Regions from separate parts of the Microbulbifer sp. ABH2_005 genome, predicted to be linked through region 2. Evidence: predicted binding sites of a transcription regulator. Region 2 holds the regulator's gene; the other holds the start of a gene.
The links. Region 2 encodes LexA, which represses DNA repair genes until DNA is damaged. Its sites were predicted from a motif close to ACTGTNTNTANANACAGT; they were not measured.
Positions count from the first base shown of each region.

Region 1: the regulator LexA is predicted to act here: its motif matches at 2,943-2,960, upstream of recN (DNA repair protein RecN).

Region 1 is NZ_JBSWWI010000001.1:584,274-590,252, reverse strand. Features, by position in the region: gene dnaK (molecular chaperone DnaK) at 64-2,013, opposite strand; gene grpE (nucleotide exchange factor GrpE) at 2,139-2,780, opposite strand; gene recN (DNA repair protein RecN) at 3,013-4,683, shown strand; gene ACXAFI_RS02495 (1-acyl-sn-glycerol-3-phosphate acyltransferase) at 4,971-5,576, shown strand; gene fur (ferric iron uptake transcriptional regulator) at 5,619-5,979, opposite strand, start outside.
Region 2 is NZ_JBSWWI010000001.1:2,373,742-2,379,720, reverse strand. Features, by position in the region: gene topA (type I DNA topoisomerase) at 1-2,320, shown strand, start outside; gene ACXAFI_RS10330 (DUF6586 family protein) at 2,321-2,809, shown strand; gene ACXAFI_RS10325 (hypothetical protein) at 2,913-3,167, shown strand; gene lexA (transcriptional repressor LexA) at 3,260-3,865, opposite strand; gene ACXAFI_RS10315 (LOG family protein) at 3,986-4,690, shown strand; gene ACXAFI_RS10310 (class I adenylate-forming enzyme family protein) at 4,975-5,979, shown strand, end outside.

The sequences.
Region 1 (5,979 bases), 1.8 Mb from region 2:
CCGCGCCCCTGAAGTTCTCCGGCAGCTACTGTAAAAGTTGCCGCCGGAAATGCAAGCGAACGCTTACTTACCTTCTTTCTTGTCGTCCTTCACTTCTTCGAACTCGGCGTCAACCGCGTCGTCGCCAGCGGAGGACTGCTGCTGTTCACCTTGAGCGCCTGCACCAGCGGCACCTTCAGCGCCAGCGGCCTGGGCCTGCTCGGCGTACATCTTCTGCGCAACCGGGCCGGAAGCTTCGGTCAGCTTGGTGGTAGCGGCTTCCATAGCAGCCTTGTCGTTACCTTTCACCGCCTCTTCCGCTTCTTTGATCGCCGCTTCGATCGCAGACTTTTCTTCAGCGGTGGCTTTGTCACCAGCTTCTTCCAGGGTCTTCTTGGTGGCAGAGATCAGGCCGTCAAGGGTGTTGCGGGTCTGCACCAGCTCCTCGAACTGCTTGTCCGCTTCGGCATTCGCCTCGGCGTCCTGAACCATCTTATCGATCTCATCCTCGGACAGACCGGAGGAGGCCTTGATCACGATGGACTGCTCTTTGCCAGTCGCCTTGTCCTTCGCGTGTACATGCAGGATGCCGTTGGCATCGATATCGAAGGTCACTTCGATCTGAGGTACACCGCGGGGGGACGGCGGGATATCGGCCAGGTCAAAACGACCCAGAGATTTGTTCTGGGAAGCCTGCTTGCGCTCACCCTGCACCACGTGAATGGTTACCGCAGTCTGGTTATCTTCCGCAGTAGAGAACACCTGGGACTTTTTGGTCGGGATAGTGGTGTTCTTGTCGATCAGCGGAGTCGCAACGCCACCCATGGTTTCGATACCCAGAGTCAGCGGGGTTACGTCCAGCAGCAGTACGTCTTTCACGTCACCGGACAATACCGCGCCCTGAATAGCAGCGCCCATGGCAACGGCTTCGTCGGGGTTAACGTCTTTGCGTGGCTCTTTGCCGAAGAACTCGGTGACTTTTTGCTGAACCAGCGGCATACGAGTCTGACCACCAACCAGGATCACTTCGTCTACGCCAGAGGCGGACAGGTCGGCGTCCTGCAGGGCAATTTTCACCGGCTCCAGAGAGCGGGTTACCAGCTCTTCCACCAGGCTTTCCAGCTTGGCGCGGGTCAGCTTAACCACCAAGTGCTTGGGACCGGTGGCGTCTGCAGTGATGTACGGCAGGTTCACTTCGGTCTGCTGGCTGGAGGACAGCTCGATCTTGGCTTTTTCTGCAGCTTCTTTCAGACGCTGCATTGCCAGGGGGTCGCCTTTCAGGTCGATGCCTTGGTCTTTCTTGAACTCGTCTGCGAGGTATTCGATCAGGCGCAGGTCGAAGTCTTCACCACCGAGGAAGGTGTCACCGTTGGTGGACAGTACTTCAAACTGCTTCTCACCATCGACGTCCGCAATTTCGATAATGGAGATATCGAAAGTACCACCGCCCAGGTCGTATACCGCTACGGTGCGGTCGCCACCCTGCTTGTCCAGGCCGTAGGCCAGTGCAGCGGCAGTCGGCTCGTTGATAATACGCTTCACATCCAGGCCAGCGATGCGGCCGGCGTCTTTGGTGGCCTGACGCTGGGAGTCATTAAAGTAAGCCGGTACGGTAATTACTGCAGCTTCAACTTTCTCGCCGAGGAAATCTTCCGCGGTTTTCTTCATTTTTTTCAGGACTTCGGCAGAGATCTGCGGCGGAGCTTTTTTATCGCCTTTCACTTCTACCCAAGCGTCGCCGTTGTCGGCTTCGGTGATGGTGTAGGGCACCATCTTAATATCTTTCTGGACAACGTCGTCCTTGAATTTACGGCCAATCAAACGCTTAACCGCAAACAGGGTATTCTGGGGATTGGTCACCGCCTGACGCTTGGCGGACTGGCCCACCAGGATTTCGTTGTCGTCAGTGAAGGCAACAATAGAAGGTGTAGTACGATCGCCTTCGGCGTTCTCGATTACACGCGCTTTGTCACCATCCAGTACCGCCACACAGCTGTTGGTGGTACCCAGGTCGATGCCGATAATTTTTCCCATTTGTAAAATCCTCGATTGATGCGCGCTGCCAGATTTGTTCTGTCTACAACGCGCGAATAATTCTTCTGTTGTCAGCTATATTGGTGCCGGCCGATAAAATTCAAGGCCGTTTTCCACACCTGCCGTTACGGCGCTTTGCTAACCACCACCATGGCCGGGCGCACCAGGCGACCGTTGAGGCGATACCCTTTTTGAAACACGTCCATCACCGTATTTGGCTCCACCTCCCCGTTCGGCACCTGGGTCATAGCCTGATGCAATTCCGGGTCGAAGGGCTCGCCGGCCGGATCGACAACTTCCACGGAATTTTTCGTCAAGGTATCGACGAAAGATTTGTGGGTTAGCTCGATACCTTCCACCAGCGCTTTGTTGGCTTCATCTTTGGTATCGATAGTGGCGAGGGCACGCTCCAGGTTGTCTACAACCGGCAGTAAATCTTGCAGTAGTTTTTCTACTGCAAATTTGCGTGCGCGCTCCACATCTTGCTGAGCACGACGGCGAGCATTCTGCTCCTCGGCCTGGGCGCGCAGGGCGAGGTCTTTCTGCACCGTTAACTGCTCTTGCAGTTTGATAATTTCATCGTGCAGCGCATCTGCACTTTCAGCTTCTTCGTGCAAGGCTTCTTCAGCCTGCTCTCGCTCGGCTGCGGAGGGGTCTTCAATCTCCGCGGAAACCGCCTCGTCTGCCCTTGTCAGGTGCTCATCAGCCAGGGCTTCCGGCTGCACCCCCTCGGTAATCTGATCTTCTTCGCTGCGCTCTCTGGCCACTGCTTTCTCCGTCGCGTCGACTCTGTCAGTAATGAGTTGGGCCCGTCCCGCGGGCTCTGGGGGCTATATGGGGCCATCCCCGCACAGTTCAAGTGGTTTTTAGCGCCCAGGCATTCCGGCAGGGTAATGTGGCCCAGCCCCTATAGCTAACCGGATGGGGATACTGTATAAATAACCACTACAAAGTGGGCCGCGAGCCTATCGATACAATAAGGACATAAAAGCGATACCTATGTTGCTGCACCTGTCTATCAGCCAATTCACCCTGGTGGACCAACTGGAGTTGGAGTTCGGTCCCGGAACCAGCACGCTCACCGGCGAGACCGGCGCGGGAAAATCCATCACATTGGATGCCCTAGGGCTCGCCCTGGGCGGCCGCGGCAGCGCCGAACTGGTGCGCGCAGGTGCCCGGCGCGCCGATATCTGTGCCACCTTCGATATCTCCAGCTACCCCAGTGCGAGCGATTGGCTCCAATCCCAGGAGCTGGATAGCGGGCAGGAAGTCATACTGCGGCGCACTCTCGGTGCCGATGGCCGCTCACGGGCATACATCAACGGCCAGCCAGTCACCCTGCTGCAGCTGCGCGCCCTAGGCGAGCAGTTGATTGATATCCACAGCCAGCACGAACACCAATCCCTACTTAAAAAAGAAACCCACCGCCGCCTGCTCGACGAGTTCGCCCAAGCCCAAGAGCTGACCGCCGAAACCCGCAGCCGCTATAAGACCTGGCAGGACCAGTACCGCCGCTACCGCAATCTGGCCGACAGCGCCGAGGAGGCCGAGGCCCGACGAACCCTGTTACAGTACCAACTGCGTGAACTGGAGCAGTTGGATCTGAGTGAAGGAGAGATAGAAGCGCTGGAGAGTGAGCAACGGCAGCTGGCTAATGCCGGCGACATTCTTAATGGCAGCTATCAACTCGCCGCACTTTTGTCCGGTGGTGAGGGGGATATTGCCGAACAACTGCACCGCGCCCTGCAACTGCTTTCCGCCATGCCCGAGCAGGCGCCGGCCTTAGTTGAAGTGGCGCAAATGCTCGATAGCGCTCGCATCCAGATTGATGAAGCGGCCGGCACCCTATCCCGGCATATCGACCGTTTCGAGATGGACCCTGAGCGGCTCGCCGAAGTTGAAGAGCGCCTCAGCGCAATTTATCAATCTGCGCGCAAGCACCGCGTGCAGCCCAGTGAGCTGCCTGCTCTTCAGCGACAATTGCAAGAGGAGCTGGACGATATCGGCACCGAGGACACCCTGGAGCGCCTCGCCGACACCTGCAGCAAGTTAGAAAAGGAATTTCGCACTGTCGCCACAAAGCTGAGCAAGTTGCGGCAACAGGCGGCGTTAACACTCGCCGAGTCGGTAAACCGACAGCTGGTGGATCTGGCTATGCCCCACGCCAAGGTCGAACTTGCCCTACAGGCTCTGGATAAACCCTGCAGCCACGGCTTGGAAGAGGTGGAAATACTGATTTCCACCAACCCCGGCCAGCCACCGCGCCCCCTGGGTAAAATTGCCTCTGGTGGTGAGCTTTCCCGGGTGAGTCTCGCCATTCAGGTGGTCACGGCACAGACCTCGCGCACCCCCACCCTGGTTTTTGATGAGGTGGACGTGGGCATTGGTGGTGCCACCGGTGATGTGGTTGGCCGTCTGCTGCGCCAGCTTGGTGAGACCCGCAATGGCTGCAGCGGCCAGGTGATTTGTGTCACCCATCTGGCACAGGTGGCGGCGCGGGCCCACCGCCAATATCTGGTAGAGAAGCACAGCGATGGAGAACAGGCGTTTGTCGCCCTGCGTGAGCTAAAAAATGAGGAGCGCCGCGAGGAAATCGCGCGCATGCTGGGCGGACAACCCAGCCCCCAGTCACTGGCTCACGCGGAAGAGATGTTGACCAGGGCGCTATGAGCTGAACCCAACGTCCATTACAAGCCATCGAGACAAACCACCAAGACAAGCCACCGAACGCATTATCGAACTGACCAGCAAGACAGCCCACCTCTCCCACTGAGGAGGTGGGCAATCATTGCGTGTAGATCAATAAATAACCGCCAACAATCCGGCAAAATAGCCGGCCAGCCGGTGATAAATGCCGTTTTAGGACAAATAGACCAAATATGACTGGGTGTGGCAGCGAAAGTCACCATATACTGGGCCGCTTGTTTGACTTTGTTTGAGTAGTATCGGCCGAGTTTATGCAGAGAACGATTTTTAATACCCCGATTGTCACACCGATGCTGCGCCAAGTAGCCAAGCTACTGCTGAAGCTGCACGGTTGGCGCGTCAAAGGCGATCAGCAATCCCTGAAGCTGAAAAAATATGTCTTGATCGGGGCTCCTCACACCACGAATTGGGACGGCTATTACTTTATTCTGGCCGCACTTAAACTGAAGATGACTCCGCAGTGGATGGGTAAGGACAAACTGTTCCAATTCCCCCTCGGAGGCCCCATGCGCTGGTTTGGCGGTATCGCCGTGGACCGCAGCAAGGCCAACAACCTGGTGGATGCCACCGTCCGCCAGTTCAAGCTGCGCAAGGAACTGATCATCGCCATTCCTCCCGAAGGCACCCGCGGCTTGAGCGAGCGCTGGAAATCCGGCTTTTACCATATTGCACGCAGCGCCAAGGTGCCGCTGGTATTGGGCTTTATCAACTTTTCCAAAAAAGAAGTGGGCATTGGCCCTATTGCGCAACTGGGGGAAAACCTGGAAGCGGAACTGAATAAACTCAGGGAGTTTTACGCGGATAAAGTCGGGAAATTCCCGGAACTTTATACTCCGCCCTGCCAACCTCAGCAGTAAGCGGGCATGTAATGGGTGCGGCGGCCGCCGCACCCGATAGGCTTACTTCTCTTTCGCCTTCACATACAGCACCAAGCTGTGACCTGTCAGCTCATAGCCATGCTCTTCGGCGATCTGGCGCTGTAACTCTTCGATTTCCTCATTGTGAAACTCGATGACCTTTCCGGTATCAGTGCACACCATATGATCGTGATGATCTCCGCGATCCAGCTCGAATACGGAATGGCCGCCATCGAAGTTGTGACGAACAACCAGGCCCGCGCTCTCAAACTGGGTCAGCACCCGGTAGACGGTAGCCAGCCCGACATCCTCCCCCGCTTCCAACAGTAGCTTATACACATCTTCAGCACTCAGGTGCTGCTCACTGGTGCTTTCAAGCAACTGCAGAATCTTAACCCGCGGC
Region 2 (5,979 bases):
GGACTTGGACCGCGAGGGAGAGGCCATCGCCTGGCACTTGCGCGAAGCCATTGGTGGCAATGATGATCGTTATCGCCGGGTAGTTTTCAATGAGATTACCAAATCGGCAATTCAGGAGGCTTTCAAAGACCCCGGCCGCCTGAATATCAATCGGGTTCATGCTCAGCAGGCCCGTCGTTTTCTCGATCGCATCGTGGGCTATATGGTGTCCCCGCTGTTGTGGGAAAAGGTTGCCCGCGGCCTTTCCGCCGGTCGGGTGCAATCGGTAGCCGTGCGATTGGTGGTTGAGCGCGAGCGTGAAATTCGCGCCTTTATCCCGGAAGAGTACTGGACGCTCTTTGCCGATACCGCCACAAACAAAGCGAACAAGCTCCGCCTTGAAGTTAAAAAGCAGGCTGGAGAAGCTTTCCGCCCCACCAATGAAGTCGACGCGAAAAGCGCGGTTAAATTGTTGCAGGGCAGTGAGTTTGTTGTCAGTGCTCGTGATGACAAGCCCACGAGCTCCAAGCCAGGGGCTCCTTTTATTACTTCTACGCTACAGCAGGCGGCAAGCAATCGCCTTGGCTTTAGTGTTAAGAAAACTATGACCCTAGCGCAGCGCCTCTACGAAGCTGGTCATATCACCTACATGCGTACCGATTCGACTAATTTGAGTAAAGAAGCGGTTGAGTCGGCCCGGCAATATATCGGTGAGAATTTCGGCGATAAGTATTTACCGGAAAATCCCAATAGCTATAGCAGCAAAGAGGGGGCGCAAGAAGCGCACGAGGCAATACGCCCCTCCGATGTCCGTGTCGCCCCTAATATGCTTTCCGGTATGGAGCGCGATGCAGAGCGGCTCTACAACCTGATTTGGCAACAGTTTGTTGCCTGTCAAATGACCCCGGCGAAATACACTTCAACCTCTATTGTGGTGAGCGCTGGTGAATTTGAGTTGCGTGCTCGCGGCCGGGTGATTCGCTTTGATGGCTTTCTCAAGGTCGCGCCTCCGGCAGGTAAAAAAGATGAGGATCTAGTACTGCCTGATGTGAAGGTGGGTGAAAAGCTCTCACTAGAGCAGCTAGACCCGAAACAGCACTTTACGAAACCGCCAGCTCGCTTCAGTGAGGCAGCCCTGGTAAAAGAGCTGGAGAAGCGGGGTATTGGCCGACCCTCCACCTATGCCTCAATCATTTCCACTATCCAGGATCGTGGCTATGTGCGGCTAGAGAACCGCCGTTTTTATGCGGAAAAAATGGGTGATATTGTCACCGACCGTCTCAGTGAAAGTTTTAAAAACCTGATGGACTACGGTTTTACTGCAAACCTGGAGGAATCTCTGGATGCGGTCGCCGACGGCGATAAGGGTTGGAAGCAGCTGCTTGATGAGTTTTATCAGGACTTCTCTTCGCGACTGGAAAAGGCTCAGTCCAGCGATGCGGGTATGCGTCGCAACACGCCGACGGATACCGATATTGAATGCGGTAAGTGCGGCCGCCATATGCAGATTCGCACGGGTTCTACCGGTGTTTTCCTGGGGTGCTCTGGTTATGCGCTGCCTCCCAAGGAGCGCTGCACCAATACAATGAATCTGGTTTCCGGTGATGAGGCGATAGACGCAGATAAGGATGAGGATGCAGAAACCCGTCAGCTGCGGGAGAAGCGCCGTTGTCCCAAGTGCGGCACGGCGATGGATAGCTATCTGCTCGATGAACATCGCAAACTGCATATCTGTGGTAACAATCCGGACTGTAATGGATACGAGGTGGAGCAGGGCACGTTCAAAATCAAAGGTTATGATGGCCCGATTATTGAGTGTGATAAATGCGGAAGCGATATGCAGCTGAAGTCTGGCCGCTTTGGTAAATATTTTGGCTGCACTAATGAAGCTTGTAAGAACACCCGTAAGCTGTTGAAGAATGGCCAGCCGGCACCACCGAAGATGGATCCGGTGCCCATGCCTGAGTTGGCATGCCAGAAGGTTGAAGACCATTACATCCTCCGTGATGGCGCCTCCGGGTTATTCCTGGCTGCCAGTCAGTTCCCGAAAAACCGTGAAACCCGTGCACCGCTGGTCAAAGAGTTGCTACCTCACCAAAGTGAGATCGATCCCAAGTACAGTTTCTTGTTCTCTGCACCTGCACAGGATGATCAGGGGCGGGATACCGTGGTTCGCTTCAGTCGCAAGACCCAAGAGCAATATGTCCAGTCCGAGGAGGATGGAAAGGCGACGGGTTGGAAAGCTTTCTATCGGGATGGCGCCTGGAAGGTTGAGGCGGCAAGTAAGTCCACAGCGGCTAAGAAAAAGCCTGCAGCGAAGAAAGTGGCGGCAAAAAAGTAAATGAGCAATCCCTACACTGGTCTGGTTACATCCGCGCTACGCAAGAGCCAACTGCTTGCCACCAGTAGTTTTGACTCTGCTATTCAGCGAATGGCTCTTGAGGAAGGTGCCCTGTTGCAATTGTGGAAAGCTTACCGGGCTTTCCTGGCTGAGCTTTCCCATCAATTGCAACTGGGGTTTGAGCCTGAGTCCCTACAGGTTATTGTGGATAGTCTGCATAACCAGGGGAAAGCCAGTGTTGAAGTAAGGGAATTGCAGTTGTTGGTCTCAGAGCCGGGGAGTTGGCTGAGCGAGTTTTTACGCGCATGGCATCAACTCTTGCGGCTACCTCCGCTTGCGGAAGATAAGGGGCAGGGTGGCAATCTGATACCAGCGCACAATGTCGCGGGCCCTGTAGCTGTTGATCTTTCCTTCGAAGTGCTGCTCAAATGGCACGCTGCATTAAGTGAGTTGGTACGCAGGCAGCGTGCCAATCTTGAGGAGTGCTGAGGGCTCCTCGCTCCCTTTCTGTCTATCTGTTTGCACCCACTGAAACTTCTAAATTGCCTGTGGTACACTGGGCGCAAACTGATGTGCAGTGAAGGGAAAGCTAATGTCCTCCGAAACTTTTGAGATTATCGAGTTGGCCAATGGCGATGTGGCTCTGCGCCGCGCCGGTCACGAGGAGGCCCCTCTGGTGAGTATTCGTTTCTCAGCCGAGAGTCTCCAATTTTTACGTAAGCACAAAGTAGCGGTGGCTAGGGCAATGCTGGAAGCGGGCATAGAAGCTGTGCAGAATCTTGACGACCTGGAGCCTGGTTACTTCGAAGAGGAAGAATCAATGCCGGTTAACCATACGATTCATTGATCTAATCTATGGTAAGGTGAGCAGGTAAAAGTGTTTCAACAGCGGCTTAGAGCCGCTGTTGTTGTATATGGACATTGGTAAACTGTTTATTCTTAAGGGGTTTGGCGAATCACGCCCACCGCGAGCCCTTCAATTACAAAGTTCTTATCCCGCATATCCACCTGGATAGTCTCAAAGTCTTCGTTTTCGGGTAGTAGTTGCACAGTTGCCTGATTGCCTTTGCGGCGGAAGCGTTTAACAGTTACTTCATCATCAATCCGGGCAACCACAATCTGCCCATTTCTGACTTGCTCGGTTTTCTGTACGGCCAGCAGGTCCCCATCGAGAATACCTGCGTTGCGCATACTCATGCCGTGCACCCTGAGTAAATAATCTGCTGGCGGGTGAAAGAAGCTGGCGGGCAGGTCGCAATAATCCTCAATATGCTCTGTGGCCAGGATAGGGTGGCCTGCAGCGACACGTCCTACGATGGGAAGACCGGATTGGTGATCTGGAATTCGAATGCCCCTGGAGGCGCCGGCGACCATCTCAATGGCCCCTTTTCTCGCCAATGCTTTGAGGTGTTCCTCTGCGGCATTGGGTGAGCGAAAGCCCAGTTCCTGGGCAATTTCTGCGCGGGTGGGGGGGTAGCCTGTGTCATCCAGGTAGGTTTTGATCAGCTCTAATACTTGAGTCTGACGTGCGGTGAGATTGGTCATAGATTTACCTAGAGTTTCTGTATTTTTATACAGTTGCTGGGATTATATACAGATTTTAGGTTTGCGCAAACCCGCCCCTTGCCTCGATTCAAGCTGCTACATTGATTAAGAAAAGAATGAGTGAAAAAAAGAGTAGTTGAAAGAGCTGACAGCACGAGAGAACAAGGGAGAACAATAATGCTTGATGCAAAGATGCCCGAGGCTTGGAGGGTTCTGCGTATACAGTCGGAATTAGTTGACGGGATTGAGCGTCTAATTGCACTAAAAGGGGCTGTAACGGTTTTTGGTGGCGCGCGTTTCACAGAGGATAGTTTGGAATACCAGCAGGGAGTAAAGCTTGGAGGGCTTTTGGCTGCCGAGGGGATACCGGTAATCACCGGTGGTGGCCCAGGTCTTATGGAGGCGTGTAATCGAGGGGCTTTTGGGCAGTCTGGCCCCTCAATTGGATTAAATATTGAACTCCCTTTTGAGCAGGCAGCCAATCCGTATCAGGATATAAGTTTGAACTTTCGTTATTTCTTTGTGCGGAAATTTATGTTTGTTAAGCATGCCGCCGGTTTTGTTGGCCTAGCTGGGGGCTACGGTACTCTGGATGAATTGTTTGAAGCCTTAACACTTGTGCAAACACAAAAAGTAAGGCGATTTCCTATAGTGCTGGTTGGGGAGCGCTATTGGGGTGGGTTGTACAATTGGTTAGTGGATACAGTGCTGGAAAAGGGTTGTATTGATTCAGGTGATCTTGATTTATTCCATATCGTGGATACTGTCGAGGAGGCTGTACACTTGATTTTGAAGTATTTGCGGGCAAAAGCCAGTCAAAAATAATTTAAAAATTGTAAATTTTTGTTGGGGCAAAGAGGTTTGGCTATTGCTCTAGTAAGTTTTCAGAGCTAGTCAAACACTCTGCGGGTTCTCTATTTTGGGGCTTTGATTATTCTGAGCTATTGCCCATCGTATACTCCCCTTTGATCACCAGATGCTAGTTTCAGCGGTTTGTAATGCGTGTCAGGCTGATTAATGAGCCTGCTATTATTCTTATATTTGATCGCTTGTAATTAGGGGTATTTTTACTTATTAGCTAGCCTGTATTCTAAATAGGACGCCAAACTGTGCCGATTTATGGAGACCCCCTACCAAAGCCCGCGAACTTGAAGAATCTCTTACAGGTCGCTCTAGACAGTAAGCCAGATGAGATAGCGCTACTTTGCGGCAGTCGAGCGTGGACCTGGCGAGAATTGCAAAGTGATATTGATACTTTGGCTGAGAGGCTGGCAGCGAAGGGTTTTCGTCGAGGTGAAAGGTTTGCGTCTTTGATGCCGAACCGAGGCGAAATGCTTATTTTTTTTCTCTCATGCATCAAGCTAGGGCTAGTTGCAATTCCATTAAACTATCGCTACACCTCAGCCGAAATTGATCGTGCTCTTGAAGTGAGTGGCGCAGTAGCCTTGTGCGTAGGTGAGGAGCGTAGAGAGGATATTCGATCTAATAAATCTGTTGGCGGATTGAGTAAAGGTATTCTTATTTTTGAGAGTGCTCTTGAAAATACCTGGAATTTTGAAAGTTTGGTTGATTCTGGATTGCCTGCGGTTGGGCCTCCTTCATCAGATTTAGAGGATTGTGCATTCCTTTTCTTTACATCCGGCAGTACCGGAGAGCCGAAGGGTGTCACACACAGTCAGTTTTCTTTTGGGTCTGTTGTGGCAAGTTTCGCTGCTGCTTTAAATCTATCACACAATGATGTTGTTTTACCTGGAGCCTCTATTGCACATGTGGGGTCACTTTCAACAGCCATGGCTGCATTTTCTGTAGGTGCAATGGTTGTCATTCCTCAAAGTTTTGAGGGGCCAGAAATTCTTTCCTTATTGCGATCTCACCGGCCAACTGTGCTGGTGATGATTCCCGCAGCTTTTATCTCGATGGAGCGCAACCATGATGCAAGGCGTGAAGACTTCGCGTCACTTCGATTGTGTGTTACTGGTGGTGATAAATTTCCGCTCAATCTTGCAGTTGAATTTGTCCGCAAGACTGGTCTGATGATCCAGGAGACTTACGGGCTCACAGAGGCTCCAGATTGCCTTTTCAATCCTTCCAGCTCAATAGAGAAGGCTGGGTCC